One region of the Rhodococcus sp. P1Y genome, then DNA from elsewhere that is predicted to be linked to it. Evidence: predicted binding sites of a transcription regulator. Region 1 holds the regulator's gene; the other holds the start of a gene.
The links. Region 1 encodes HspR, which represses chaperone genes until heat shock. Its sites were predicted from a motif close to ANNTGAGTNNNNNNNACTCANNT; they were not measured.
Positions count from the first base shown of each region.

Region 2: the regulator HspR is predicted to act here: its motif matches at 2,350-2,372, upstream of clpB (ATP-dependent chaperone ClpB).

Region 1 covers NZ_CP032762.1:1,582,672-1,598,402, forward strand. Annotated here, with positions in the region: gene D8W71_RS07460 (hypothetical protein) at 1-71, opposite strand, end outside; gene treS (maltose alpha-D-glucosyltransferase) at 146-2,326, opposite strand; gene D8W71_RS07470 (Pro-kumamolisin, activation domain family protein) at 2,567-3,058, shown strand; gene dnaK (molecular chaperone DnaK) at 3,305-5,149, shown strand; gene grpE (nucleotide exchange factor GrpE) at 5,146-5,799, shown strand; gene dnaJ (molecular chaperone DnaJ) at 5,830-7,014, shown strand; gene D8W71_RS07490 (heat shock protein transcriptional repressor HspR) at 7,014-7,430, shown strand; gene D8W71_RS07495 (nitric oxide synthase oxygenase) at 7,530-8,657, opposite strand; gene D8W71_RS07500 (globin domain-containing protein) at 8,974-10,134, shown strand; gene D8W71_RS07505 (FAD-binding oxidoreductase) at 10,289-11,035, shown strand; gene D8W71_RS07510 (hypothetical protein) at 11,025-12,047, opposite strand; gene D8W71_RS07515 (crotonase/enoyl-CoA hydratase family protein) at 12,222-13,046, opposite strand; gene D8W71_RS07520 (acyl-CoA synthetase) at 13,119-14,753, shown strand; gene D8W71_RS07525 (NAD(P)H-dependent flavin oxidoreductase) at 14,753-15,731, shown strand, end outside.
Region 2 covers NZ_CP032762.1:5,757,188-5,772,918, reverse strand. Annotated here, with positions in the region: gene D8W71_RS26805 (acyl-CoA synthetase) at 1-1,077, shown strand, start outside; gene D8W71_RS26800 (FAD-binding oxidoreductase) at 1,088-2,251, opposite strand; gene clpB (ATP-dependent chaperone ClpB) at 2,429-4,975, shown strand; gene D8W71_RS26790 (DUF5666 domain-containing protein) at 5,053-6,027, shown strand; gene D8W71_RS26785 (hypothetical protein) at 6,060-7,112, shown strand; gene D8W71_RS26780 (SDR family NAD(P)-dependent oxidoreductase) at 7,171-7,983, shown strand; gene D8W71_RS26775 (LemA family protein) at 8,049-8,621, shown strand; gene pyrE (orotate phosphoribosyltransferase) at 8,678-9,217, shown strand; gene D8W71_RS26765 (EthD family reductase) at 9,273-9,578, opposite strand; gene D8W71_RS26760 (flavin-containing monooxygenase) at 9,590-11,191, opposite strand; gene D8W71_RS26755 (alpha/beta hydrolase) at 11,203-12,132, opposite strand; gene D8W71_RS26750 (ABC transporter substrate-binding protein) at 12,352-13,515, shown strand; gene D8W71_RS26745 (branched-chain amino acid ABC transporter permease) at 13,555-14,445, shown strand; gene D8W71_RS26740 (branched-chain amino acid ABC transporter permease) at 14,442-15,374, shown strand; gene D8W71_RS26735 (ABC transporter ATP-binding protein) at 15,371-15,731, shown strand, end outside.

The DNA.
Region 1 (15,731 bases):
ACAATTTTCGGTCGCTCCGGCTGAGGACGGACCACGGGTTCGGGTCGGCGATGGCTTCCTGAATCGGTCACAGCCGTCGAGTCTAGTGACGCTCCGCGCCCTGTGTGTGGTCAGTGGGCATCCGCACCAACCACACACAGGCAGGTCAGCGCAGGATCACCGGCACGCCCTGATACGGCCCGAGGGTCATCGGGAAGCTGTTGAGCTCGTCGACCACGCCGATGTCCGAATCGTCGAACATGTCGTAGACCCCCGCACCCGGCGTCAGGTACTTCGACTGAATAGTTGCGACGACCTCGTCGGACGAGAAGTTGATGACCGTCGCTTGGATGGTGCCTTGCCCCAGTTCGTGCACGAGCACGAGCAGTCCCTTGTGCGACACCGTCGGAACATCGAGCTGCTGGGCCGTCGCGATGCCGTACCTGTTGCGCAGCTCGATAATTCGAGCCAGGCGGCGGGCGAACGAATTCGAGTCCTTCAGCTGTTCCGGAAGTGAGCCGTAGAGGCTACGGCCGCGAGGAATCCCCGATTCCGAGCGAACCGCGTCCGGGAAGCTGTCCATCAGGTCGTGCGCACCGCGATTGAGCCAGCGGGTGTCCCCCTCGCGGATGAGGTCGGCCACGTCGTCGGCGTCGATAGGAAGGATGCCGAGTAGGTCCCACCCGGACAACGCGAAGACGCCCGGTTGCAGCGCGTTGTACATAGCGAGCATCAGGTGGGCGGTCTTGACGGTTTCGATGTCGCTTTCGTCCATGCGATCGAGATCGCGGATTCCGAGCGACGCCGTGATGACACTTGCTGTGGTGCAGGCAATTCCGTTGGTAGTGAACAGCCGGTTGTAAGGAGCCCATCGGCCGGTGAGGCGATCGGTGAGCTCGGCGCGAATCTGATCACCCAGATCCGAACCCTTCACCGCCTCACCGCAGTAGTTGAACTCGTCCTCGGCATGCAGCGTCGCGAAGTGGATGAGCTCGAAGGTCAGCTCGTCGTGGTTCTGCAACGCGTGCACGAGAGAGGCCGGGTCGACGCCGTGATCACGGGACAGCGACATTGTCAGCCTGAGGAATTCGGTGTTTCCCATTACCAGAGCGTGCTGGTATGCCGGACGGTTGATGAAGTCGTACGACAGGTCGGCGCCGTTTTCTCCCATTGCCTTGATGTCGTCGATGGTGAGGTTCAGTTCCTGGAACGTGAACCCGCCCATCTTGCGTACGACGCTGGCAATGAGGTGGTTCGCGGCCTCGGACAGAGGGTGGCCCTCGGACCAGCCGGGACCCTCTGCACGACGCTCGACACCGAGGAAGCCGTTGGCGTCGAGCCTCAGCGCACCGGCGCCGAGATCGGCGATGGAGTGACATGCGTCGCCGATCACCAAGCGCATTCCGGCGAACGACGGGTCGAGCCAGTTGATCGACGGCTGCCCCGCCTTGAAGTAGTGCAGGTAGACCCAGCGACGCTCGACCCCGTCGATACCGACGACGGGAGCCGTTGCACTCCAGTTCGTTTCCTTGACGCCGAGCTCGTAGAAGATGACGCGTTGCAACTGGCCGATGATGTAACCGGCTCGCGCCAGATTGGCCTCAGCCTCGGCGTCGATGTTCTGCGAGTCGGCCCCGGCGCGCACGCGGGGGAGAAGATGCCAGTCCTCGCGTTCGATCTCGACCATGTGGTAGATGCCCGGGTAGTCGGCGACCGCCATCTCCGCCAAGCGGAAATCGGCGCCCTTGCCGGTGTGACCTGGAACGATATCGTCGATGACGATGCCGTCGTACGCGGCTGCGACGACGCATAGGCGTCGGAACTCTTCCTCGGACCCGAACGCAGGGTCGATCTGCATGCCGATTCGGTCGAAGTGACCGTCGACCGACGGGGTGGGACGCCACCCGTGAATACCGCCGGCGACCTTCACCGGGCCGGTGTGCACCGCGGTGATTCCGATATCCGAGAACGCTTGCCAGAGAGCTTCGTCGCCCAAAGTACTGAGGAAGCTCGTCTGCGGAGCGTTGATGACGGAGATGGGATACGCCGTGAACCAGACCGGAGCTCGCTCGACGGCACCGCGGGGGTTGGGGTCGGCATATGGGTTCTGCCACATGCTCCCCTTGCCGGAGAGCTGCTCGGCGATGAGTTTGGCGTCGCGCAACATCGATTGTTCGGTGAGCCACTCGACGTACTCGGGATTCGACGCCGACGGATCCCCGTCCTGTGGCGTCGCACCGTTTCGGTTCGCCCGACGCACGGACGGACGCAGAGGGCGCGGCCGAGCCGGATAGAACTTTTCGTCGTAGGTGATCTCGCTCGGTTCGTGCTGCACTTCGGGATCCATGTGCCTCCGTAGCCTCGCTTTTCTTAGAACCCTACGTAGGGAACGCTCCCATTGCAGGTTTGTTGCATCCCCCACCTGGTTGGCGACGAAACATGGCTCGAAAGTGAATTACACCGGTGTGAGTCGAGACCGGCGCCGTACGAAGATGTGTCCGTATCGAGACTGGCTGGTATGGAATGTCCGGTTGGGATGAGCGATAGTTGAACGCAACAACAACCCCTTCAGTCACAGGAGTAACACATGCGTCGCTTTGCCCGCATCTCAGTCATGGCCTCGACGGCCGCGTTCGCCGCCGCCGTCGGTGCGGTCGCTCTGGCGCCCGTGTCGTCCGCGCAGGAAGAGGCGCCCGCGCCGATGGCCGGATCGTCCGTTGCGGAGTCGCCCAACCTGATCGTGTCGATCGTTGCGGTCTGCGATCCGCGCGACGGAGACCTCGGCGGCGATGTCGCAGCGCTGCAGATCGACATCGACAACGAAGGCGTCGGTGACGCTCGGGACGTGACCACCAACTTCGCCGTTCTTCCCGACGCCCCCGGTGTCATGAACGAGAAGCTCATCAAGGCTGGGGAAGGCGTTTCCTACACGATCCCGAGCAAGGACGAGGTGTGGCAGTCGCGTCCGAGCGGTGCCGCGGTGTTCTCTCCGCAGCTGGACGCCAGCTACCCCGACAACATTGCGTTCGGCCTCCTGAGCGTGGACTGCTCGCCGGCCGACGTTCCCGAGCAGCCCTAGTTCTTTCCACCAACTGCGCCGCGACGAGTTTCTGCCGTCGCGGCGCAGTGCTGTGTCGGGCGGCTCCACATGGCCGGGAACAAATACGTAAGTCCCTCCGTTGAGGAATTCGTAGCCTTGAGTGGATGGGGCTCAAGTCCGAGTTGACAGAAGTCGAAAACTTCTTGCAGACTTGAGCGCGGTTCACTCAGCTAAGAAACCACGCAAGCTTGTGGATCACCCAAGCAACAAACAGGAGGAATTACTATGGCTCGTGCGGTCGGTATCGACCTCGGGACCACCAACTCGGTCGTGTCCGTCCTCGAGGGCGGCGAGCCGGTTGTTGTCGCCAACTCCGAGGGATCACGCACCACCCCGTCGATCGTCGCTTTCGCCAAGAACGGCGAAGTGCTGGTCGGCCAACCTGCGAAGAACCAGGCGGTCACCAACGTCGACCGCACGATTCGCTCCGTCAAGCGCCACATCGGCACCGACTGGACGACGTCGATCGACGACAAGAAGTACACCCCTCAGGAGATCAGCGCGCGCACGCTGCAGAAGCTGAAGCGCGACGCCGAGGCGTACCTGGGTGAAGAGATCACCGACGCGGTCATCACCGTGCCTGCCTACTTCGAGGACGCACAGCGTCAGGCGACGAAGGAAGCCGGCCAGATCGCCGGCCTCAACGTCCTGCGCATCGTCAACGAGCCCACCGCGGCTGCTCTTGCATACGGCCTGGACAAGGGCGACAGCGAGCAGACCATTCTGGTCTTCGACCTCGGTGGCGGCACGTTCGACGTCTCCCTGCTGGAAATCGGCGACGGTGTCGTCGAGGTCCGTGCGACGTCCGGCGACAACCACCTCGGTGGCGACGACTGGGACGAGCGCATCGTGACCTGGCTCGTCGACAAGTTCAAGGCTCAGAACGGCATCGATCTGACCAAGGACAAGATGGCACTGCAGCGTCTGCGTGAGGCTGCAGAGAAGGCGAAGATCGAACTGTCCTCCGGGCAGAGCACCTCGATCAACCTTCCGTACATCACGGTCGACGGCGACAAGAACCCACTGTTCCTCGACGAGCAGCTTTCCCGCTCCGAGTTCCAGAAGATCACCTCCGACCTGCTCGACCGCACTCGTGCGCCGTTCCAGGCAGTGGTCAAGGACTCCGGCATCGCCGTCAAGGACATCGACCACGTCGTGCTCGTCGGTGGTTCGACGCGTATGCCTGCTGTCTCAGAGCTGGTCAAGGAACTCTCCGGCGGACGTGAGCCCAACAAGGGCGTCAACCCGGACGAGGTCGTGGCCGTCGGTGCCGCACTGCAGGCCGGCGTGCTCAAGGGTGAGGTCAAGGACGTTCTGCTCCTCGACGTCACGCCGCTGTCCCTCGGCATCGAGACCAAGGGTGGCGTGATGACCAAGCTCATCGAGCGCAACACCACCATCCCGACGAAGCGTTCCGAGACCTTCACCACCGCTGACGACAATCAGCCTTCGGTGCAGATCCAGGTCTTCCAGGGTGAGCGCGAGATCGCTTCGCACAACAAGCTCCTCGGCTCCTTCGAGCTGACCGAGCTGCCGCCTGCTCCTCGCGGCGTCCCGCAGATCGAGGTCACCTTCGACATCGACGCCAACGGCATCGTGCACGTCACGGCCAAGGACAAGGGCACCGGCAAGGAAAACACGATCAAGATCCAGGACGGCTCCGGCTTGTCCAAGGAAGAGATCGACCGCATGGTCGCCGACGCGGAAGCTCACGCAGACGAGGACAAGGCTCGTCGCGAAGAGGCCGAGGTTCGCAACCAGGCCGAGTCCCTCGTCCACCAGACGGAGAAGTTCGTCAAGGACAACGAGGACAAGGTCGACGCCGAGCTCAAGGGACGCGTCGAGACGGCCATCGAAGAGGCCAAGACGGCTCTGCAGGGCACCGACATCTCGGCAGTCAAGACCGCCGTGGAGAAGCTCTCGACCGAGTCGCAGGCTCTCGGCACCGCCATCTACGAGGCTCAGGCCAAGGAGCAGGGCGGCGCAGAAGGCTCCGCTCAGGCTGCTGACGACGGTGTAGTCGACGCAGAAGTTGTCGACGAGCCCGCGGACGACGCGGACAAGAAGTGACCCCCCGCGAGAGCGACCACGATCTGCCTAACACCGAGCAGGAACCGGTTACTTTCGTGGACAAGCGAAAGATCGATCCCGAGACCGGTGAGCCTCGGGAAGGCGACGCAGTTCCGGAGCCCTTCGCGGGCACCGGCGCCGCGCCGCAACCCGGCTCGGTGGATTCCGAAGAGGCGGTCGAGGCAGAGGTAGAAGAGGACCCCCGCGACACACAGGTCGCGGAACTCACGTCCGACCTGCAGCGTCTGCAAGCCGAGTACGCCAACTACCGGCGTCGCACGGACCGGGACAAGCAGTCGGTCATCGACAACGCCAAGGCGTCCGTCGTATCCCAGCTGCTCCCGGTGCTCGACGACCTCGAGCGCGCCCGCCAGCACGGCGACCTGGAAACAGGTCCGCTCAAAGCGGTGGCGGACAAGCTCGCCGGTGTGTTCACCAACATCGGCTTGGCGACGTTCGGCGCGGTCGGCGACACGTTCGACCCCGCCATCCACGAAGCCGTGTCCCATGAGGGTGACGGCAGCCAACCCGTCGTCGGGATTCTGATGCGTCCGGGCTACAAGCTCGGCGATCGTGTTCTCCGTACCGCGATGGTCGGCGTTGTGGATGCAGTACAAGAATCGGATGCACCTGCGTCCGAGGAGCAGTAAAAGAGATAGCGCGAGAGGAGGAAACGCCCGGTGAGCCAGCGGGAGTGGATCGAGAAGGACTTCTACAAGGAGCTGGGCGTTTCCTCCAGCGCAAGTGCAGAAGAGATCAAAAAGGCGTACCGGAAATTGGCACGGGACAACCATCCCGACGCCAACCCGGGGAACGCCTCTGCCGAAGAGAAGTTCAAGGCAGTCAGCGAGGCCCATGCCGTTCTCGCCGACGCTGCAAAGCGCAAGGAGTACGACGAGGCCAGGCGCCTCTTCGCCTCCGGTGGCTTCGGCAGACAAGGCGGCGGTGGAGGCTTCAGCCCCGGCGCAGGAGGATTCGGCGGCGGCGGACAGAGCTTCGACGTCGGCGATATCTTCGGGCAGGGTGGCGGCGGCGACGGCGGCATCGGCGACCTCTTCGGTGGTCTGTTCAACCGCGGCGGGACGCAACAACGGCCGGCGAGCAGCCGCCCGCGCCGCGGAAGCGACGTCGAAACCGAGACCACTCTGGGATTCCGCGAAGCGACGCAGGGCGTCACCGTTCCTTTGCGCCTCACGAGCCCGTCGTCGTGCACGACGTGCCATGGCAGCGGAGCGAAACCAGGAACCAGCCCGCGGGTGTGCCCCAAATGCAACGGCGCAGGCGTCGTCAACCGCAACCAAGGCGCGTTCGGCTTCAGCGAGCCGTGCGACGACTGCCGCGGAACCGGTTCGATCATCGACGACCCATGCGTCGATTGCCGCGGTACCGGCGTCCAGAACCGCACCCGAACCATCACCGTCCGCGTGCCACCGGGAGTGTCCGACGGCCAGAAGATCCGGCTGGCCGGCCAAGGCGAAGCCGGGCTGCGCGGGGCTCCGTCGGGCGATCTCTACGTCACGGTCCGCGTCCGCCCCGACAAGGTATTCGGACGCAGCGGTGACGATCTGACGGTCACCGTTCCGGTCAGTTACGGCGAACTCGTGCTCGGAACGACGCTGTCCGTCCCGACTCTCGACGGCCGCGTCGGCGTCAAAGTCCCACCGGGAACGGTCGACGGACGAGTACTCCGAGTCCGTGGTCGCGGCGTTCCGAAGAAGACGGGTAACCCCGGTGACTTGATGGTCACCGTCAAGGTTGCAGTGCCACAAAAGCTCGACGACCCGGCAACCGAAGCGTTGCAGGCATATCTGGAAGCCGAAAAGGCCAGCGGATTCGACCCGCGGGCCGGGTGGGCAGGTGTCTGATGACCGTTCCCCCGCTGCCAGGATCGGGTCAGTCCACTCCCGGACAAGCTGATCCCGACGCCCAGGTGTTCGTGATCTCCGTCGCGGCCCAGTTGGCAGGAATGCACGCCCAGACCCTGCGAACCTACGACCGCCTCGGGTTGGTGACCCCGCACCGGACCACCGGAGGTGGGCGTCGATACTCACCTCGTGACGTCGCGCTTCTCCGCGAAGTGCAGCGGCTGTCGCAGGACGAAGGCGTCAACCTCGCGGGCATCAAGCGAATAATCGAGCTGACGAATCAGGTCGAGGCACTACAAGCGCGGGTGTCCGAACTCGCACAGGAACTGGCAAACGTTCACGCCGGTTACCGACGAGATCTCGTGCCCATCCAGCGCAATGCTCTCGTAGTCTGGAAGCCGCGCAACCAGCGTTGAATCTGTACGAAGCCCCCCGATGCCAGTGCGTCGGCGGGCTTCGTCGTGTTCGGGTGTTGGCCGAGGGTGACCGAATGAGACATTCGCTCACTTGAGACCTCAGGAAAACGGGCATCCCGACGAGCCACGCGAGACGAAGTTCGGTCTGATGTCCATGTCCGGCGGATCGTAGAGCCGGTGGAACGTCGGGGTGATGCCGGACGACATCGGCGGATTGATCCACGACCAGTCCGTCGGGCATTCCCGTCCTGCTTTGGCTTCGCGGTCGACGTGGTCGACGAACTGCTTGGCGACGGTGTGGTGGTCGACCATGTACGCCCCCGACTCGCGGAAGCTGTGGATGACGGCTCGGTTGAGCTCGACGAGCGCGCGGTCCTTCCATAGGGTGCGGTCCGAGCTCATGTCGAGGCGAAGCTTCTTCGCGATGGTCGGCAGCATGTCGTACCGGTCCGTGTCGCTGAAGTTTCGGGCACCTACTTCGGTGTTGACGTACCACCCGTTGAAGGGTGCGCACGGGTAGCGAACGCCGCCGATCTCGAGGTCCATGTTCGAGACTGCAGGCACCGCGTGCCACTTCAGTCCGAGCCCGGCGAACCATCGGTAGTTCGGATGTTCGAAGTCGACCTCCAGAACCAGCTCACGGGGAACGTCGAACCATCGAATCGGTTCTTCGGGTGTCTGGATCATCAACGGCAACACGTCGAAGGCAGTTCCTTCGCCGCGCCAGCCGAGCCGGATCGCAAGGGCAGTGAGGTCGAGGTGCGCCGGGTCGCCGACAACCGAACCGTCGTCACCCAGGTATCCCGCGTACCGAATGAGTTGCGGACTGATGATTCGGTATTCGCGACCGTCGGGCAGCGGGGGTGGGCCGACGGTCACGACCGACTGCAGAGCGCCCCCGTTGGTCGCCACACGAAGATGTTCGAAGCATGCGTCGGCGATGTCCTCGGCGGTGGTGGCATGCCTGGCGTCGAGAAGCTTGAGCGTGCGCCAGTGCTTTCGCCCGACGCACCGCGCGTGGTTTCGCCATGCCAGCTTCGCGCCGATCAGGATCTCCTCGGCGGATTGAACGTAGGTGCCGGTCGCTCGGAGTTCGTCCAGCGCCCGAGACTTTCGTTCGGCCGGGAGGTGCGAGAGCTCCGGGAGGGCGAAGAAGTCGCGACATTCGGTCAGTCGAGAGGACAGGTCGGGCGACGGTAGTTTCCGCTTTTTCGCTGGTTCTTTCAAGCCCGCCCCGACAGCGACAGTCACGATTCGCCTACCCCGTTTCGATTGGCACAAGTTCGATCTTGATCGACGCTCGAAATCCTAAGCCCTCGAACAGTTGCTGAAAAGACCTGTAATTCGATGGGGCCCAACATATTTGTGTCAAGGAGTTTGGTCCACGAGCGTTCTCGGGCAATTCGACGGTTATGCTCGCCCGATACGGTCACTCGGATTTCCTCGATGCGTCGGAAGGCGGTAGCTGGGCTAGACTCCGTGCCAATCGCAGCAGCCAGCGAGCCACGCTGCGTGCACGTTGTGACGATAGGGGGTTCGAGAGATGGATGCTCGGACGATTTCGCTTGTCAGAACCACCTTCAAAGCGGTTGCTGCAGTCGAGGGTGGGCCCGAAAAGCTGACACGGTCGTTCTACGCCATTCTTTTCGCCCGCAATCCAGGCGTCCGCGATTTCTTTCCTGCTTCGATGGAGACTCAGCGGGACAAATTGGTGACGGCTATCGGCTACGCAATCGATCAACTCGAGGATCTCGATCGGCTGCTGCCATTTCTGGCGCAATTGGGACGGGATCACCGGAAGTACGGCGTTGTCGATGCGCATTACGCGGCAGTCGGCGACGCACTGATCACGGCGATCGAGCAGTTCGCCGGTAACGAGATGTGGACCGACGAGGTCGATTCAGCGTGGCGTGAGGTGATCGCCGTGATGGCGGGAACCATGATCGAGGCGGCAGACGCCGACGACGGACCTCCGGTGTGGCAGGCCACCGTCGTCGATCATCAACGCGTGCTCGACGACGTGTCGGTCGTACGACTGATGCTCGACGAGCCACTGGACTACAGCGCAGGTCAGTACGTGAGTGTCTCGATCCCCAGTCGGCCCCGTATGTGGAGGTACCTCTCGCCCGCGATCCCGGCGAACGCTGCGGGAGAGATCGAGTTCCACATCCGACGCGTATCCGGCGGCTGGGTCAGCCCTGCCCTGGTTGGAAGTACCGCAATCGGCGACCGCTGGACACTTGGCTCTCCGCTGGGAAGCATGACTCGGCACACGGCGCAGGGCAGGGACCGCCTGCTGATCGCGTCGGGAACCGGAATTGCGCCGATCCGGTCGCAATTGATGGAGATGGCATTGCGCACCGACAACCCACGCGTACATGTCTTCTACGGCGGGAGATATCCCTGCGACCTGTACGACCTGCCGACGTTGCAGCAGATCGCCGCCATCAACCCGTGGTTGTCCGTCGTCGGAATCGTCGAGGAAGAGACCGACCCGTGGTGGTACGACGGCCCGCGGTACCCGACCGCGGCCGGTGGGTCGTCGCCGATCGTCGGGCAGATCGGCCGAGTAGTCGCGGAGTTCGGTGCGTGGACGGATCGCGACATTCAGATCGTGGGCTCGCCCTCGATGATCAACACCACCAAGTTCCGACTCCAGGGCGCAGGCGTCGATCTGCAGGCGGTCCGGCACGACCCGTGGTGACGTGCGGCTCCGCCGCCCGTGAGTGCGTAATTACGCCGGGATGTCATTACCCACTCACGATCTCTGGGCTGTTCGTGAGCGGGTAGTTACGTCGGGATGTCACTCGTCGCGCACGGGCGCGCAGCGCGACGGGACTTCCGCCTAGGCTTGGTCCATGCAGACGTGGAACGCCGAGGTAGTGCAATACCATCGACTCCGCAACGACCTGGCTGTGATTCGGCTGGTCGGAGACGCCATCCCGTTCGAAGCAGGGCAGTCGCTCGAGGTCACAGTTCCCCAGAACGCGCGACTCAGCAGGCGCTACTCGAGCGCCATGCCGCCGTCACTGGACGGGAAGCTCGAGTTCCATGTGCGTGCTGTGCCCGCAGGCTGGGTCAGCGGATCGATTGTCAACGAAACTCGTCCCGGTCACATCTGGCAGTTGAGAGATCCAGCCGGTTCGTTGCGAATCGACGACTCGGGTAGGGACGTTGTCATGATTGCCGGCGGAACCGGGCTCGCTCCGATGCGGTCGTTGATCCTCGATCTGGCGCGGCGCGAGACTCCGCCGTCGGTCACGCTGTTCGTCGGCGGTCGGTCGCCGCGTGACCTGTACGCGGCCGATCTACTGTGGATCCTTGCGTCCGAGTTGCCCTGGCTGACAATCGTTCCCGTCGTCGATCAGTTGAAGGACCCGTGGGCTCCGGATCGATGGCACGACACCATCCGTTCCGAGATCGACGGCACCACCGGCGTTTTCGGGCCCGAGCACTGCTGGGAAGGCAGCCTCGCCGACGTCATGAGTGTGCAGGAGCCCTTCCTCGATTCTCAGGTCCTGGTGTGTGGTTCTCCTGGAATGGAGGCGGCCACGGTTGCAGCACTTCTCGCCAACGGCACCCCCGAAGAGGCGATCATGCGCTGATGCGTACCGGGCTGCACGACGGGCACGGATACGAGCTGTCACTCCACCCCTCTCGAACCAGGACCGACCGGACCTCTTCGTAGACTTCGCAGGGTGTGCGCGTGACTTCCTCCCAGCCATAGACGAGCCTGGGCCGGCCCGCCATCTCAGCGGCGTTGTCGCGTCGGCGATCGCGGAATTTCACGCTGCTCGCCGAGTGATAGCGCGCGCCATCCAACCGGATGATCAACGGAACTCCGTGTGCGCTGTAGTCGACGTCCTCGAACAAGACACGCTCGTCGACGACAACTCGCCCTTGGCGCGTTCCTGAAGGGAGCCCGTGGGCAGCTTCGACATCCAGTACATAACGGTGCTCCAGAGCCGACTGAACCCCGCCGGTGAGCAGATCGAGGGTGTCCTCGATTGCCTTTCGATACCTCCATGGTCGCCGTTGCTCGAGGCGAAGACGGATGGCCGCCAGGGAGACCTTCCCCGAGCTGGCGGCGCCGACGAAGGCAATCGTGCCCTCGCGAGCCGTCGGAGCAGAGGTAGCGAGATCGATGACGGTGTCCGCGCTGGACGTCATCGGCAACCCGGCGTCGATTCGGGTGTGCTGGATGGCTCGCGACCTGTGCACGACTACTCCAGGGTGAACCGCCGCATGAGCGGCGGCTGTCGGTCGGCGGGTTTCCGGCCTGAAAGTTGGGCCCTGGTCCACTGCAGATCGACCGTAGGGCACGGTGATGTGGACCGGACCGTCGGACGCCCGGTGCATTCCCCAGTACTCGGCTGCGGTGTCGTGGCTCAGTATCGACGTGCCGCCGCCGTAGACGAGGGCAGCGTGGGCCATCATAGGCCTGGTCAGAGGGCCATTGGTGACCGATATGACGCCGTAGAGAACCTGTAGCCAATCACCGGATTCGATGCGGTGTGCAGTCGCGCGTGCCGTGTGTCCGTGCTTGCGGAGTTGAGCGGCGCTCACCATGCCCAGCTGATCGTCGAGGAGCCGCTGCCAGTCGCTTCTGAGATTCATGCGCGCATAGTTGCATCGAGGTCCGACGAAAAATGGCCGCCGGGTGTGCGGCTCTTCCCGCCCGTGCGCGCGTAGTGACGTCCCGGCGTAATTATTCACTCACGAGGGAGGGTGGGGGTCGTGCGTGCGTAGTGACACTCCGACGTAACTACGCACGCACAGGCGGCGGAGCCGCTAACGACCCTCGAACGACGGCTTCCGGCGCTCACTGAAGGCCCGGGGGCCCTCCTTGGCGTCATCGCTCTTGAAGACGGCAACGCCGAGTTCGGCGTCGATCTTGAACGCTTCTTCCTCGTGCATTCCTTCGGTGTCGCGGATGGTCTTCAGGATCGCTTGCACGGCAAGGGGGCCGTTGGCGGCGATCAGATCTGCCAACTCCAACGCCTTCTCGAGTGCTTGACCGTCCGGAACGACATGGCCGATCAGTCCGATCTGCAACGCCTCGTGCGCCCGAATGTGCCTGCCCGTCAGCAAGATATCGGCTGCGACGGTGTACGGGATCTGACGCACCAGCCGTACTGCTGACCCGCCGAGGGGGAACAGTCCCCACTTCGCCTCGGACACACCGAACTTGGCGCTCTCGCCGGCGACGCGGATATCGGTGCCCTGCAGGATCTCGGTACCGCCCGCGATCGCTGGGCCTTCCACCGCCGCGATCAACGGCTTGGTGAGTCTGCGGCCCTTGAGCAGGGCCTCGATCTTCGACATGTCCCATCCGCCCGAGGAGAAGCTGTCTCCCGGGTGGGTGGACGTCATTGCTTTGAGGTCGGCGCCCGCGCAGAACGCCCCGCCTGCGCCGGTGAGGATCGCAACGCGAATATCGGGATCGGAGTCGACCCGATCCCAGGCGTCGCGCATGATCGCCATCATTTCGCCCGAGAGCGCGTTGCGCGCCTCGGGGCGATTCATCGTGACGATGAGAACGTGGCCGCGCTTCTCGACGAGCGCATGTGCTGATTCGGCAGTTGTTTCCGGTGCGATCGAGGACACTGTTGTCATACTCCCGCTCTATGTGACCTGGGTCTCCAATTGGCTATTGCCAGAAACGATAACACGTTCTACTTTTGTCACGTGGCCCTCAACATCGCAGACCTCGTGGAACATGCAATAGACCTGGTCCCCGACCGGGTGGCACTGGTGTGTGGAGATCGTGAGATCACCTACGCCGAGATGGAGGACAGAACCAACAGACTCGCTCACTACCTGCAGAAACAGGGAGTCGGACCGGGTGACAAGGTCGGTGTGTACAGCCGTAACGGCATCGAGACGATCGAGTCCATGATCGCGGTGTTCAAGCTTCGCGGTGTGGTGGTCAACGTCAACTACCGGTACGTCGAGAACGAGTTGCAGTACATCTTCCAAAATTCGGACATGGTTGCCCTCATTCACGAAGGCAGATACACCGACAAGGTGACCGCGGTGCTGCCACTGTGCCCGCTACTCGAGACCACCGTCGTGATCGACGGGGACGACAGTCAGACTTCCTACGACGACGCTCTCGCCCAGTCCTCGCCCGAGCGCGACTTCGGCGAGCGCAGCCCCGACGACATCTACATGCTCTACACCGGCGGAACCACGGGCAGCCCCAAGGGCGTCATGTGGCGCCACGAGGACGTGTGGCGTGTGCTCGGCGGCGGTATCAACTTCATGACCGGGGAGTACCTGGAAGATGAGTGGGACCTGGCGAAGATGGGTGCGAACAACCCCGTCATGACGCGGATGCCGATCCCGCCGATGATTCACGGCGGCGCGCAGTGGGCCACCTTCCAGTCCCTGTTCGGTGGCGGAAAGACAGTGTTGCACCCCGATTTCGACGGGCATGCCATCTGGCAGTTGGTCGACAAGCACGGCATCAATCTGATCTTCATCACCGGTGACGCCATGGCGCGTCCGATGCTCGACGCCTTGATCGAGGGCGGGCCGGACGGTAAGCCTTACGACCTGTCGACGCTGTACCTGATGGCCAGTAGCGCTGCGTTGTTCTCGCCGAGCATCAAGGAGAAGTTCCTGGAGTTGCTGCCCAACCGAATGCTCACCGATTCGATCGGGTCGTCGGAGACCGGTTTCGGTGGCCTCAGTGTCGTCACCAAGGGAACCGAACACACCGGCGGGCCGAGGGTGAAGATCGACGCGTCGACCTCGGTGCTGGGCGCGGACGGTCATCCCGTCGAACCGGGCTCCGGCAGAACAGGTTTGCTCGCACGGCGTGGGCACATTCCAGTCGGTTACTACAAGGACGAGGCGAAGACCGCAGCGACGTTCAAGGAGATCCACGGAGTTCGGTATTCGATCCCGGGTGACTACGCGCAGGTCGAGGCCGATGGCAGCGTCACGATGCTCGGTCGCGGCTCGGTGTCGATCAACACCGGCGGTGAGAAGGTCTTCCCCGAGGAAGTGGAAGGTGCGCTGAAATCGCACCCCGAGGTGTTCGACGCCATCGTGGTCGGCGTCCCCGACGAGCGCCTCGGCCACACGGTGGCAGCGGTCGTCCAGGCTCGAAGCTCCGACCGTCCAGCTCTCGCCGACCTCGACGCCTGCGCGCGGAAAGAGATTGCCGGATACAAGGTTCCGCGAGCGGTGTGGTTCGTCGACGAAATAAAACGCTCCCCAGCAGGCAAGCCGGACTATCGATGGGCGGTCGCGCAGACCGAGCTCAGGCCCGCCGACGAGGTCAATGTGGCACATCTGTCGGACAAGGTGCGCTGATGCGGACCGAACTCAGTGCCACGTTCGGGATCGACTACCCGATCTTCGGTTTCACACCGTCCGAACACGTTGCGGCAGCGATCAGTCGGGCCGGCGGTCTCGGCGTACTCGGCTGCGTGCGCTTCAACGACGCCGAAGAGCTCGATGCGGTTCTGACGTGGATGGACGAGAACACCGACGGGAAACCGTACGGCGTGGACATCGTGATGCCTGCGAAGATTCCGACCGAGGGCGCCTCGGTGGACCTGAACGAGCTCATCCCCGCCGAGCACCGAGCGTTCATCGACCGCACTCTCGAGCAGCTGGGGGTGCCGCCGCTCGACGAGGATGCGGCCCGCAACGAGGGCGTGCTCGGTTGGCTTCATTCGGTCGCACGCTCGCATGTGGATGTTGCGCTCAAGCATCGGATCGCGTTGATCGCCAACGCACTCGGGTCACCGCCGAACGACGTCGTCGTCCAGGCGCACGAGCACAACGTGCCGGTTGCAGCGTTGGCCGGCACGGCGGAACATGCTCGTCGGCACGTGGAGAACGGCGTCGACATCGTCATCGCTCAGGGGTACGAGGCCGGCGGTCATACCGGCGAGATCGCGTCGATGGTTCTGCTTCCCGAGATCGTCGACGCCGTGGGCGACTCGGCACGGGTGCTGGCCGCGGGCGGAATCGGCAGCGGACGTCAGGTAGCGGCCGCGTTGGCCCTCGGGGCGCACGGAGTCTGGATGGGGTCGACGTGGTTGACCGCGGCCGAGTATCGACTCGGCGCACGGCATGACGGACAACCGTCGGCGATGCAGGAAGCGCTGCTGACGGCGACCTCGAGCGACACTGTCCGCACACGAATCTATTCGGGCAAGCCTGCGCGGCTGCTCAAAACCAAGTGGACAGATGCCTGGGACAAGCCCGACGCTCCGAGCCCGCTCCCGATGCCGCTGCAGAACATCCTGGTCAGCGAGGCGCATCAGCGCATCAACGAGGCCG
Region 2 (15,731 bases), 1.7 Mb from region 1:
CCGATGCTCTACACGTCGGGAACCACCGGAAAGCCCAAAGGCGTCCGACGTCCGCTCACCGGCGCGGACCCGGACCAGGTACCTCTTGCGTCGAGTGGGTTCTTTTCGATTTTCGGGATTGCACCGTTCGACGATCACGTCCATATCTGCGGTTCACCGCTCTATCACACGGCGGTGTTGAACTTCGTGACCATTTCGATTCAGTTGGGCCACAAAGCTGTTCTGATGGATCGGTGGGATCCGGAGGAAATGCTCGCGCTCATCGACCGGCACCGCGTCACGCACAGTCACATGGTTCCCACTCAGTTCCATCGGTTGCTTGCGTTGCCCGAGGACGTTCGCGCGAAGTACGACGTGTCCTCACTGCGGGTGATGATCCACGGTGCTGCGCCCTGTCCGCGGGAAGTGAAGCGTCGGATGCTCGACTGGTGGGGCCCGGTCGTGACCGAGTACTACGCGGCGACCGAAGGCGGAGGAACCGTCATCTCGGGAGGCGACTGGCTGCGCAAACCGGGATCTGTCGGCACCGCGTGGCCGAACTCCGTGGTGAAGGTTCTCGGCGACGACGGAAGTGAACTTCCGGCCGGCGAACCCGGACAGGTCTACATGCGAATGGGGGGCTCCAGCTTCGAATACCACCACGACAAGGCCAAGACCGAGGAGTCACGCGTCGGAGATCTGTTCACGCTCGGGGATATCGGCTACCTCGACGAGGACGGTTATCTGTTTCTGTGTGACCGCAAGTCCGACATGATCATTTCTGGCGGCGTCAACATCTATCCCGCCGAGATCGAGGGCGAACTCATAACCCATCCGAAGGTCGCCGATATCGCGGTATTCGGTGTGCCACATGCAGATTGGGGTGAAGAGATCAAAGCGGTCGTGCAGCTGGAATCCGGGATCGAACCGAGCGACGCAGTGACCGAGGAGCTCATGGTGTTCGCTCGCGAGCGGCTCGCGAAATTCAAGCTTCCGAAGTCCGTCGATTACTCAGCCGAACTGCCCCGCGATCCGAACGGAAAGTTGTACAAGCGCAAGCTCCGCGATCCGTACTGGCAGGGTCGGGCGAAGATCTAGGCGGAGCTGCCTACAGCGGATCGTGTTGCACGTGCTCCATTGGCGTGCCGACTTTGCGCAGGGCGTAGAGCGTCGTGCGCACCATCGCCGGGGATCCGCAGATCTGGATCTGTCGGTCGGCCCACGAACCGAATTGGGTGACGACCTTCCCGATGGACCCGTGCAACCGATGATGCATTCCCCACGGCAGCTCGGGCGTCGGACCGGAATGCCACCACGGATCCTCGTCCTCCTCGGTGACGGGGACGACTGTGAGCCAGGGGTTGGACAGAGACAACTGCCACAGGGTCTGCGCGTCGTACAGGTCGCGCGGATAGGTCCCGCTCATGAACAGATGGACGCGCGGATTCTTTCCGCGCCGAGCCATGTCCATGATCTGCGCCCGCAGCGGGGCGAGGCCGGTGCCACCGGCGATCATCAATACGTCCTCGTCGATGCTTCGGTCGACCTGGAATCCACCCAACGGTGGACTCACGGCCCATCGATCACCGACGACCGACTCGGTCACCATTGCCGGACTCACCCAACCGCCGGAGACGCGTCGGACATGGAACTCGATCTCGCCTTGCGGGTTGGACGGGATCGCAGGGGATAGGTAGCGCCACAACTTCGGGCGCTGCGGAATCTGAACGCTGACGTACTGGCCGGGGAAGTAATGAATGCCCTCGTCGAGTTGGAGCCTGATGATCGCCAGGTCGTCGAGCACTCGCTGATGTTCGACGATGGTCGCGCCCCAATACGGCGGTAGTTCGTCGGAGTCGGCGGCGACGGCCATGTTGTCGGTGACGAGTGCCAGAGTCTCGTGCCATGCGTCCTCGACCTCATCCGTCCACACCTCGTTGCCGACGAAGTTGCGGAACGCGGCGATCAAAGCCGATGCACCGGCCCGGAAGTGGGACCCGTCGACACCGTGCTTGCGATGATCGCGTCCGAGTTGCTGAAGGAACTCCGCGACCCGTTCGTCTTTGTCGAGATTGTCGAAGACGTGTGCCAGTGCGCGAACGAAATGGTCACGTTGCTGGTCCATCGACGCGGGAAAGAAGGCGCGAAACTCGGGATTCTCGACGAACAGTTGCGCATAGAACGACCGCGCCAACTGGGCCGGCCCATCCTCAGCAGCCAAAACGGACTTGAAACCGGCACGAACCAAGGAGATTGCTTGTGCACTGAGCATCAATCAACCCCCACCGTAGCTGGACGGTTCCAAAGTAGACCGGACGAGAGTATCCCGTATGTGCACCGCAGGCCACAGAAGAATCCTGAGAAATTCTAACTTGAGCGGAACAGACTCAACTCTTGCTACGTTGTACACACCGACATCAAGTTCTCTCCAGTAGAAAGCAGGTGACCGGTGGACAGTTTCACCCCCACCACGAAGACGCAGGCGGCGCTCAGTGCTGCTCTGCAGGCCGCATCCGCGGCCGGAAACCCGGACATCCGTCCGGCGCATGTGTTGGTGGCGTTGCTCGATCAGACCGACGGCATCGCCTCCCCCCTGTTGAAGGCCGTCGGCGTCGATCCAGCGACGGTGCGCGGTGAAGCTCGGACGCTCGTCGATCGGCTTCCGTCTGCAACAGGGTCCACCACGACGCCGCAACTCGGCCGTGAAGCGCTCGCCGCCATCACCGCAGCTCAACACCTCGCCACCGAGCTCGACGACGAGTACGTCTCCACCGAACACCTCATGGTGGGCCTGGCGACGGGCGACAGTGACGTAGCCAAGCTCCTGACCGGCCACGGCGCCGGCCCGAACGAGCTGCGCGACGCCTTCCAGACGGTTCGCGGCAGCGCACGCGTCACCAGTGCCGACCCCGAGAGCACCTACCAGGCGCTCGAGAAGTACAGCACCGACCTGACCGAGCAGGCCCGCGAAGGCAAGCTCGATCCGGTCATCGGCCGTGACACGGAAATTCGCCGTGTCGTGCAGGTGTTGTCGCGCCGCACCAAGAACAACCCGGTTCTCATCGGTGAGCCCGGCGTCGGCAAGACCGCCATCGTCGAAGGACTCGCTCAGCGCATCATCGCCGGCGACGTGCCGGAGAGCTTGCGCGGCAAAACCGTCGTATCGCTGGATCTGGGTTCGATGGTCGCTGGTGCCAAGTACCGAGGTGAATTCGAAGAGCGGCTCAAAGCGGTTCTCGACGACATCAAGAACTCCGCAGGCCAGGTCATCACCTTCATCGACGAGCTCCACACCATCGTCGGCGCAGGCGCGACCGGCGAGTCGGCGATGGATGCGGGCAACATGATCAAGCCGATGCTCGCGCGCGGTGAACTCCGCTTGGTCGGTGCGACAACGCTCGAGGAGTACCGCAAGTACATAGAGAAGGACGCAGCGCTCGAGCGTCGATTCCAGCAGGTGTACGTCGGCGAACCGTCCGTCGAGGACACAGTCGGCATCCTGCGTGGTCTCAAGGAGCGGTACGAGGTGCACCACGGTGTCCGCATCACGGACTCCGCGCTCGTATCCGCGGCGGCTCTCTCCGATCGGTACATCACGTCTCGGTTCCTGCCGGACAAGGCAATCGACCTGGTCGACGAGGCCGCGTCGAGACTCCGCATGGAGATCGATTCGCGTCCCGTCGAGATCGACGAGGTCGAACGAGCTGTGAGGCGCCTCGAGATCGAGGAGATGGCCCTGCAGAAGGAGACCGACGACGCGTCGAAGGCACGGCTCGAGAAGCTGCGTGCAGAACTGGCCGACGGGCAGGAGAAGCTCACCCAACTGAGCACACGCTGGCAGAACGAGAAGAACGCCATCGACTCGGTGCGCCTTCTCAAGGAGGAGCTCGAGAACCTGCGCGGGGAGTCCGAGCGGGCCGAGCGCGACGGCGATCTAGGCAAGGCTGCCGAGCTCCGGTACGGCCGAATCCCGACGTTGGAGAAGGAACTCGCGCAGAAGACCGAATCAACCGTCGCGCAAGACGACCTCATGCTCAAGGAGGAGGTCGGGCCGGACGACGTAGCCGACGTCGTCGCAGCGTGGACGGGCATCCCGGCAGGTCGGATGCTCGAAGGGGAAACCGCCAAGCTGCTGCGGATGGAGGACGAGCTCGGTAAGCGTGTCGTCGGGCAGAAAGACGCCGTACAAGCGGTGTCCGATGCCGTCCGGCGAGCTCGGGCAGGCGTCGCCGATCCGAACCGTCCGACAGGCTCGTTCCTGTTCCTTGGTCCCACCGGCGTCGGAAAGACCGAGCTCGCGAAAGCACTCGCGGACTTCCTGTTCGACGACGAACGCGCGATGGTCCGCATCGACATGAGCGAGTACAGCGAGAAGCACGCTGTGGCGCGACTCGTCGGTGCACCCCCCGGTTACGTGGGCTACGAGGCAGGCGGACAGCTCACCGAAGCGGTACGCAGGCGTCCGTACACGGTGGTGCTGTTCGACGAGGTCGAGAAGGCCCACCCCGACGTGTTCGACATTCTGCTCGCCGTCCTCGACGAGGGCAGATTGACCGACGGTCAGGGCCGCACCGTCGACTTCAGGAACACGATCTTGATCCTGACGTCGAACCTCGGCGCGGGCGGAACGCGAGAGCAGGTCATGGACGCGGTCCGGCGGTCGTTCAAGCCGGAGTTCGTCAACCGTCTCGACGACGTAGTGGTGTTCGACGCCTTGTCCGAGGACCAGTTGGAGTCGATCGTCGACATCCAGCTCGGCTTCCTCGCCAAGCGCCTCGCGGCACGCCGACTGACACTCGACGTGACCTCGCCCGCCAAACTTTGGCTGGCTGCCCGCGGATACGACCCGCTGTACGGCGCTCGTCCGTTGCGCAGGTTGATCCAGCAGGCGATCGGGGATCAGCTGGCGAAGTTGCTGCTCGCCGGTGAGGTCCGCGACGGCGACGTCGTTCCGGTCAATATCTCCGCAGACGGGGACGGTCTGGTCCTGGGTTAGGGCTAGCGCCGCATACGACAAAGAGAAGGCCCACCGGCCGCTGCCGGTGGGCCTTCTGCGCGACGTACCCTCGGTGCATGACTTCTCCGGATGATCCTCGCGACCGGTCGTGGGACGACGGCACCGCGAACCCACCGCCGGACCGCCCGGACTCCGAGCCCTCCACCCAGGCCTGGCAGGCCTACCCGGACTCCGGGCCGCTGCCGGACCAGCCGACCCAGCAGTACCCGGTCGCCCCCGAGTACCCGGGTGGCCAGCAGTACCCGGGTGGGCAGCAGTACCCGGGTGGGCAGCAGTACCCGGATCAACCGACGGCGCAGTACCCCACGCAGCAGTACGGGAACCCCCAGCAGTACGGCATCCCCCAGCAGCCGTATCCGGGTTCGCAGCAACCGAACCCGACGCAGGTGTTTCCGGCCTACGATCCGAATCAGCAGTATGGCGGACCGGACTACGCCGCCCAGAACTACGCCTCCCAGAACTATGGCGCCACTCAGAACTATGGCGCCACTCAGAACTATGGGCCACCGAGCCAGACCGGCGAGATGCCCTACGCCGCGGGCGATCCGGGACCGGGCGGTAACTCGTCCCGTAAATGGATCGTCGCTTTGGTGGCACTTGCGGCGCTCGGCGTCATCGTGCTGGCCGGAATTCTCGTCGTCACGAATCAACGAGCTGAGCCGACCACGGCCTCCCGTCCGCCGACAACGTCCTTCGCGCCTCTACCGACGGTGCCCCAGAGTCAGTCGCCGCTGGCGCCCCCGACCACGTCCGGCGGATTGGTTCCCGGTGGCATTCCCGAAATTCTCGGCGGTGCAGGAGCCGCGATCGGCACCATCACCACGATCGACGGTTCGACCCTGACGATTCAGGGAATCGACGGTGCTCCGGTGACCGTACTCATCACCCCGCAGACGCAGGTGCTCTCGTTGTCTGGGTTCGAGGCATCGTCGCTACAGGTCGGGTCGCTGGTCGTTGTCAACGGCAGTCCGATGCAGGACGGGACCATCACTGCCGACGTCATCGTCGAAACGCCGGATCTCGGAGGATAGATAACCGGAGGGGCACTATAAGCTGGGGTTCGATGACGGCTATGTGGTTCGGACTTGCAGCGATCGCCCTCGTGGGTGCAGTCGCCCTTCTGTATATCGACCGCTCGCGGCGCGACCAGGTGGGTCGGGTGCGGCAGATGTGGGCGAAGGCGCAGGGCTATACGTACTCGTCGTACGACGAGGCCATCGTGTTGCAGTTCGGACGCGCGGCGTTGGCCAAACCGGAGCACACCACTGCGGTGGATCTCGTGCGAGGCGTTAGGCGCGGGGAGAAGTTCGTGCTTTTCGACGTCGAAGAGACGGCGACCATCGTCGCAGTCCAGCGGCCGGTCGGTTCCGGTGTGGACATCGATCTCCGTCTCAAGTCGACACCGCCCCCTCGCGAAGCCGACATGGAATTGCTCGGCTCGATCGGACCCCGCGTCGTTTTTGCGACCGACATCGATGTCGCCCGCCGCGTGTGCGATCAACGAATGGCGGCGTTCACCGAATCAGTACCTGCAAACCTGGCGTTGATCTGGAGTGAGAACGACTGGACGCTCGGGTCGCTGCCGCTGGGAAGCACCGGGCGCGATTGGGATTCTGCGATCGACGCCGTCGCGCGGCTGTCGGGGATGCTGCACGTGCTGCCGCCCGCTGCCGGGTCATCGTCCCGATCGGCGAGGGCGTCGGCGCCACCTCAGGAGCGTCGCGGGAGACAGAATCTCGGCAACGACGACGGACGCCGTCGAGACACCGGTTCGGCGCGCCCACCGGAGCCCAGCCGCGATGCTCCCCGCCGCGATACATCAGGCCGCGACACGTCGGGCCGCGACACAGCCGGCCGCGATGCTCCTCGCCGCGATGCCCCCACCCGCGACACTCCAAGCCGCAATGTTCCAGGGCGTGAGGTTCCAGGGCGTGAGGGGCCAGGTCGTGAGGGGTCAGGGCCCGATGGACGCCGCCCGGATGTGCGCCCGCCTCTTCGTTCGGCTCCCGACCTCTCCGCGCCTGGATCCCGGCCTGCCCCCCGGCAGTCGCCAGTCTCTCGCGCCGAACCGCCCAGCCGCCCAACACCCATCAATAGGCGGCCCAGCGACTCCTGACGGCCTTGTCGAACCGAGCTTCCACAGGCGTCACCTCGAGCCCGTAGCCTTCTTCTCCATGACCGCCGAACAGATCGAACCAGCGTCCCCAGTCACTGTCCGTCCGGTAGCACTCGTCACCGGCCCGACATCGGGTCTCGGCGGCGGGTTCGCTCACCATCTGGCCGCACGCGGCTACGACCTTGTCCTCGTTGCGCGCAACGAACTCAAACTGCGGGCACTGGCGGACGATCTGAGGATCAGGTTCGGCGCGGACTCGGAGATCATCGCCGTCGACCTGTCCACGCAGTCGGGACGTGACGCGGTTGCAGAACGCCTTCACCGCGGCGTCGAGTTTCTCGTCAACAACGCGGGGTTCGGTACGTCGGGCGAGTTCTGGACGGCCGAGCCGGATCTGTTGCAGTCGCAACTCGACGTCAACGTCACGGCAGTGATGCAGTTGACCCGTGCAGCTCTGCCGTCGATGGTCGCGGCTGCGAAGGGGACCGTGGTCAACGTCGCGAGTGTGGCGGGCATCCTGTCCGGTCGCGGGTCGACCTATTCGGCGTCCAAGGCGTACGTCATCTCGTTCTCGGAAGGCCTGTCCGGAGGACTTGCAGGCACCGGTGTCCAGGTACAGGCGCTGTGCCCAGGGTTCGTGAAGACGGAGTTCCACCAACGTGCGGGCATCGAGATGTCGACGATCCCGCGGTTCATGTGGTTGAACGTCGAGCAGGTGGTGCGCGAGTCGATGCGTGATCTCGGCAAGGGCAAGGTCATCAGCGTTCCCGGTGCTCAGTACAAGGTGCTCACCGCCGTCGGAACCAAGGTGCCCACGAGCGTGGTGCGGAAGCTGACCAATCTGGTCGGTCGCGGACGCGGACGGACCTAACTTCCGCGGCATTCCCGGGCGAGCCTGCGAGCGAGTGTCGATCAACCCCGATAAATTCAAACCTTGTGACTGTTTTGGTGATCGTGGCACTGATCCTCGTTCTTGCAGTTCTCGCCTACGCGGCGAGTGTCGAACGGCGAGTGAGGCGATTCCGTTCGAACACCGCGGCCAGCAGACAGCTGGTGACAGTCGAACTGGATCGCCGTCACGTGCAGTTGGAGCCGTTCATCGCCGCTGTCGAATCCTCAGGGCTCGACCAGGACTTGGTCCGCCAGCTCGTCGGCGCCCGGTCGTGGTCGAAGGCTGTCCGCGACCGCGGTCTTGGGCTGCCCGCGCAGGCGGCGGCGGAGAACGCGCTGTCCGCTGCCGTCCATGCTGTTCTGTCCGAAGCGGATGCTCATCCGAAACTGCGGTCGAACTGGGCATTCCAGGGACCTGCCAGTGACCTGGAGACGACGGAGAAGCGCATAGCCGGAGCCGTGCGTGTCTACAACGACAACGCGTACAAGTTGTCACTGCTTCGCACGTCGTTCGCGACGAAGCCGATGGCGAAGGTTCTCAAGGTCACGTCCCCCGAACCGTTCGTCGAGCACGCCGCAGTTGCCGTCGACGGAAGGTCCGAGGACGTGCCCGCGTAGCTCGGCGGAATCGTTGTCGGTAGATTCATGGACCGAATCGATCGAAGGGAACCGCAATGGCCGACAATGCCCAGCGCACCGAATTGGCCGAGCTGGTTCGTGAACTCGCCGTAGTACACGGCAAGGTGACGTTGTCCTCGGGCAAGGAAGCCGACTACTACGTCGATCTGCGACGCGCGACGCTTCATCATCGCGCCAGTGCGCTGATCGGCTCGCTCATGCGGGAGCTCGTCGAGGATTGGGAGTTCGATTCCGTGGGCGGCCTGACGATGGGCGCCGATCCGGTTGCGCTGTCGATCGTCCATGCGGCGGGTCGGCCGATCGACGGCTTCGTCGTACGGAAAGCGGCCAAGGCGCACGGAATGCAGCGTCAGATCGAAGGACCCGACATCGTCGGGAAGCGAGTACTGGTGGTGGAGGACACGACTACTACCGGGAATTCGCCGCTCACCGCAGTCAAGGCGCTCCGTGACGCTGGGGCCACCGTGGTGGGCGTCGCGACCGTCGTGGACCGGGCGACCGGCGCGGACGAGGTCATCGCTGCCGAGGGGCTCGAGTACCGCTCGCTCCTCGGATTGGCCGATCTGGGCCTGTAGCGGCTCTGCCGCCAGTGGTGTGGTTAGGTGCCCCAGGGGGCACCTAACCACACCACTAGGCGACCTCGACTTCGTGCATATCCATGACGAAGCCGGCACCGGCGAAGTTGGGCATGTCGTCCGCGCCCGCCTTGCCCTCCTCGGATCCGAGGGCGGCGATAGCGTCCTCCTTGGACGGGAAGTTCAGATTGCCGACGACGAAATGGGCCGGCGTCGATCCGTCGAGAGTCTCGGACACGCCCCACTCGAACGAGATGATGCCGGGCATCTTCGCGGTCAACGGCGCGTGCACGCTGCGGTAGTGCGCGAGGAACGCATCGGGGTTGTCGGGATGGTTGTAGGCGATGCTGATGCGAAACATGGGAACTCCTTCTAATGGGTGATCGTGAAGCCTTCGTAGCCCTTGGCTGCGACGTCGTCGCAGATGTCTCGGTAGACGTTGAGTCCGCCGACATAGGACATGATCACGCGAGGTTTGCCGGGAATGTTGGCGCCGGTGTACCACGAGTTGCCCTCGGGGTAGAGCGTGGTGTCAGCGAGTTCGATTGCCTGCGTTGTCCATTCCTTCGCCGCGGTCTCGTCCGCCTCGAATGTGGTGGCGCCGATCGACTCCAGGTGCGCGACGGTGTCCGCCGTCCACTCGACGTGCTGTTCGATGGCGCAGACCACGTTGGTCAACACGTTGGGGCTACCAGGTCCGGTCAAAGTGAACAGGTTCGGGAACTCGTCGACGGCAATGCCGAGGTACGTGCTCGGACCGTCGGTCCACTTGTCCTGCAGTGACTTTCCGTTACGGCCTCGAATGTCGATCTTCAACAGTGGTCCGGTGATTGCGTCGAAACCGGTGGCGAAGACTATGACGTCGAGAGGGTACTCGGCGTCTGCGGTCTTCAGCCCGGTCGGAGTCAACCCTTCGATCGGCGCATCCTTCACGCTGACGAGCGATACGTTGTCGCGGTTGTAGGTTTGGAAGTAGTTGGTATCGAGTGTGATTCGCTTCGCTCCCAGCGGATGCTCACGAGGTGAGAGTGCCTCGGCAAGTTCCGGGTCCTCGACGACGGATCGGATCTTGCCGCGGAAGAACTCGGCGATCGTGTCGTTGGCCTCACGATTGCTGAGCAGGTCCGGGTAGGCAGCGATGAGATCTATGGCACGATGGCGACTCCACCGTTCCTCGAACACGGCCAGACGCTCTTCCTCGGAGTGGTCGAACGTGTTGACCTCGAGCGTGTCGACTGGCTGACCGCCTCCGGATGCCCTCGACGCGACCTTGAAGTTCTCGATGTCGGCTCGGAAGGACTGCTTCTCGTCTTCGGTCAGTGGCCGGTTGCCGCAGTCGAGGCTGAAGGCGGGTGTGCGCTGGAAGACCGTCAGATGTTCGGCCTGCTCGGCGATCTTCGGAATTACCTGCACACCAGAAGATCCGGTGCCGATGACACCTACCCGTTTGCCCGCGAAGTCGAATCCGTCACGCGGCCACGCGCTGGTGTGGATCGTCTCACCCTCGTAGGCGTCCAGACCCGCGAAATCAGGTGTCGACGACGTCGAAAGGCATCCGGCCGCGGTGATCAAGTACTTCGCCGTGACGTATTCACCGGCGTCGGTGCCGACCGTCCAACGCGATGTGTCCTCGTCCCACACCGCTGATTCGACGCGTACTCCGAACCGAAAGTGCTTCTTGACATCCAGCTTGTTCGCGACGAAGTCGATATACCTCAGGATCTCCGGTTGGGCTGGATAGCGCTCCGTCCATTCCCACTCGTCGATGATCTCCTGTGAGAACGTGAACGCGTATTCCATGCTGATGCAGTCGCATCGTGCACCGGGATATGTGTTCCAGAACCACGTACCACCAACGGTTTCGGCGGCCTCGTAACCTCGGACCGAGAGGCCGAGAGATTCGAGCTTGTGCGTCATGTAGACACCGGAAAAGCCGGCGCCGATGACGACGGAATCGAAATCGGTTGTGCTCATTGGGATTCCTTTCAGACCACAGCAGATGAGAGATGGGCACGAACGGACTCGCCGACGTATGCGATACCGGCGTCCGCGCCTGGAAGGATGTTGACGAACTGGAAGAACCCGTGCATTTGTCCGTCGAACACCTTCATCTCCGCGCGCACGCCGGCGGCGTTGAGCTTTTCGGCATAGGCCTGACCTTCGACGCGAAGGACGTCGTGTTCGGCTAACAACACCACCGCCGGGGCAACCCCCGACAGGTCCTCTGCATGCAAGGGGGACACGTCCCAGTTGCTGCGAACGGTCGCATCGGGCGTGTAGAGATCCCAGAACCAGACCATCGACGCCTTGTCGAGCATGAGCTGATTGGCGGGGTCGGCGTACGAGCTGTTCTCGAAGTCGTGATCGGTTACCGGGTAGACGAGGACTTGCAGCGACACGGTCGGTCCGTTCTCCCGAACGGCGCGCTGAGCGACCACTGCCGCGAGATTGCCACCCGAGCTGTCACCGCCCACCATGAGCGGCAAGGACGAACCGAAGCGAGATGCCGCCCACTGCAATACATCCCATGCGTCGTCGGCCGCGGTGGGGTAGACGTTCTCCGGTGCGAGACGGTAGTCGGGAAGCACGACGGTGCATCCTGTCTCCACAGCTAGGCGCCGCGCCAGGGTGTCGAACTGATCGGGAGTCCCGACGACCCATCCGCCGCCGTGGAAATACACGAGCACGCCGCGTGGCGAATCCGCTGGTGTCAGCACTCGTACGGGGATTCGGTAACCGTCGGCGGCCTGCGCTGTCGTGTTTTCGACTGAGTGCATGTCGGGGCCGGGGCCGTAGAGGTCGATGAAGGTGTCGTTCATCGCGCGGACCTCGTCAGGCGTCATCTCGTGCAGCGCTTTGCCGCCACCTTCGGCGGCTTGGGTGAGGAACGCGGCTGTGGCGTCGTCGAGTGCCATGGCATGACTCCTTCGAAGTGCTCTAATTACGGACGGTGTCCGTTCAGGTGATGCACCTCACTCTAAACACTGATAATCATTCGCCGCAACCGTCCGTGTTTGCGATAGCTCCAGCTGTGGTTTCGCCGCCACGTGTGATCTGGACAACCGTCCGATTTGGTTCTACTGTGACACCGATCACGAGTTCATGCGCATCATTGCCATGAAATAGGAGGAGTCATGAAGTTCACCACGGGTCCCGGCAGACTGGTCCTGTTCGGGCTGACCGGAGCCATGCTGTCCATGGCAGCGTGTAGTGGGTCAGGACCAACCGGTGCAACAGCCTCGGGGGAGATGCCTGCCGAGATCACCGTGCTCTCCACGACGGACAAGACCGGAACGCTCGCGTACGTCGGGGGCTCGCAGCTAGAAGGAATCGAGTTGGCCGTCGACGAGATCAACGATCAGAAGTTCCTCGGCGATTCCACGCTGAAGCTCGACAGTCGTGACACCGCGGGCGACGCCCAGACCGCTGCGAGTCAAGTGACCGAAGGGATTGCGAACCCGAACGTCGCCGCCATCCTCGGCACCGTGTCCGGTGCACAGTCGGTCGCAGTAGCACCGATAGCCGAGTCGTCGAAGACTCCCGTCGTGTTCACCCAGTCCGGAAGTGCAGGGGTTGTCATCGGCGACTACACATTCCGATCGACTGCGCCGCAGGAAACGTACTTCCCCAAAGCGATCGACCATCTGAAGACTCTCGGCGCCAAACGAATCAGCGTGCTCTACAACGCAGGCCAGCCGACGCTGGCAGAAATCGCCGAAAAGCAGCTCCCAGCCATGCAGGAGAGCGAGGACCTGGAAATTCTCTCCAGCACCAGCGTGCAGTCCACGACGCAAGACTTCGCGTCGACCATCACCAAGATCGTCGGAGAGAAGCCCGACGCTGTGGTGTTCCTCCTCGTCGGCGCACAGAATGCCACCGCCATGTCGCAGCTGCGTCAGGCAGGATTCGACGGCCCGGCCGTCGGGAACCCGGCCGCAGGCGCCGGAAACCTCGCTCCCGCAGGGCCGGCAGGTGCAGGGATGTTCTGGGCGACCGATTTCAACTACCTTCAGACCGCACCGTCCTCGGTTTCCTTCGTCGAGGCGTACAACGCCAAGTACGGCAAGAACCCGCTCAACTATGCCGCCGAAGGCTACGACGCGGCATGGATGATCGCCAGGGCCATCAAGGAATCGGGCGGCGCCTCGCGCGAGGACGTCAAGAACGGTCTCGACGCCGTCGCCGCAGCTGGATTCGACGGTGCCGTCGGGCCGGTGACGTTCGAAGGAAATGACCAGCGGGTCGCCGGAGTCGTCGTCGAGTGGGACGGCACCGCGGAAGGGCTGCTCGCGGAATGACGATCACCGAACGTTCACGGGGAGAGGTGATCTGAAACCATGGGTCAGACACTCATCGATGCGGCGATACTCGGATCCATCTATGTCCTGTTCTGTCTCGGCATGTCCCTCGTGTGGGGCACCGTCGGGATCCTCAACTTCGCGCACGGCGCGATCTTCATGTTCGCGGGGTTCGTCGGCTACCTGGTGGTCAAAGACCAACAATTGCCGATGATCGGCGTCATTGCTGTGTCGGTGCTCGTGGGTGCGTTGTTGTCCACGGCCATCGAAGTGCTTGCATTCCAACCGATTCTGAGGAGAGCGAAGACTCATCGGATTGCAGAGCTACAGATTTTGATAGGCGGCATCGGCGTTGCCGCCATCCCACTCGCGATCGCCCAGTATGTCACCAAGTCCGAGCCGTTCGGCTTCTCCAACAGCTCCTACGCAGTGAAGGTGTTCTCGTTCTTCGGCCTTCGAATCTCGAACACCGGTGTGATCATCGTGCTGTCCGCCGTGATTCTGACGGTCGGGATGGCGATATGGCTACGCAAGTCCATGGCAGGACTGGCGCTCCGGGCCATCGGTGTCGACGCCGAAACGGCGGCGCTCATGGGAGTCGACCGTCGAAAGCTCTCCCTGTCCACCATGGCCTTTGCCGGAGGTCTAGCAGGCCTGGCGGGGGCTCTCCTCACGTTCAATCTCGGCGCCATCACCCCGGAAAGCGGTGAGACGCTTTTGATCAAGGCATTCGCCGTCATCATCCTCGGTGGCGTCGGGAGCACGGCCGGTGTTGCCGCGGGCGCCTACATCCTGGCGTTGTCGGAGACTCTGGTGTTGCGATTCACCGGCGGTGGATGGGTCGACGCCGTGTGCTTCGGCATGATCTTCCTCGTCCTGCTGCTTCGCCCGCAGGGTCTCTTCGGCCGTAAGGAGGTGCGACGGGTATGAGTCAGTTCTACTTCTCGCACATCGTTCTGTTCCAGAGCACGTTCACCGTTCTGCTGCTGGCGCTGAGTATCCAGGTTCAGCTGCGCATGGGTGTGTTCTCCTTTGCAGGCGCAGGCTTCTACGGTCTTGGATCGTACGGAGCGGCAATCTTCGTCATCCGCTACGGGTTCAGCTCTTTTGCAGCCATCGCGGCGATCATGATCATCTGTGGGCTGATCGGTTTTCTGCTCGCGCTGCTGGTGCAACGGCTCAACGGGCTCTACCTGGCAATGGCAACGGTGTCGTTCGACCTGATCATCACCGTCGTCGCCCACAACGGTGGGACGTTGACCGGAGCCTCCGTCGGACTGTTCGGCGCACTCGCGTTTCCGCAGTTGACCATCGGTCACATCATTGCCATCACCGTGCTCGTCGTCGCGCTACTGGCACTGAGCGAGCGGGGGCGTCTGGGACGGCGTATCGATGCCGTTCGCGAGGATCCCGAGCTGGCGTCGTCCATGGGCGTCAACGTCTCGCGGTACCGAATCAGCTCTTTCGTGATCAGCGGGTTCATCGGTGCCCTCGGTGGCGCGATCAACGTGCTCCTCCGTACCACGGTGGCACCGGAGAGCATCGGATTCCCACTCGTCGTGCTGGGTTTGACGATCATCATCGTCGGTGGTGGACGCTCGTGGCTGGGAATCGTCATCGGCGCGATCATCTTCACGTGGTTGCCGTACTACCTCGAAATCGTCGGGCAGTACCAGGCCATCGTCTACGGCATCATTGTGGCGATCGCGGCCGTCTACGTACCGGGCGGGATCTACGGAACCGTCCTGGATCTGATTCGAAAGTCCAAGGCCAAACGGCTGGCAGGTGTCGCAGGGGAGAAGGAAACCGGCGGTACGGCCGAGGAACTCGACCTGGCTCAAACAGGGGAGAAAGCATGACGACCGACGCAGTGTCACGAGAGACTGTCGCTAGCCACGCCACAGCCGATGTTGTGCTCGGAATCGACGATGTCGCGGTGCATTACGGTGGAATCAAAGCCGTCGACGGCATTTCGTTCGACATCACCCGAGGGAAGATCTTCGGCATCCTCGGACCGAACGGGTCCGGCAAGAGCACCCTCTTGGCTGCGATCACACGGTTGACCCCACTCACGCGCGGTGCCTTGACATTCGAGGGCGAGGCATTTGCGAAAGTGTCCCCGCAGAGGGTCGCCAAGCTCGGTATCGCACGTACGTTCCAGACAGTCCGGTTGCTCCCGGATCTGACGGTCCGCGAGAACGTCGCGCTCGGAGCAG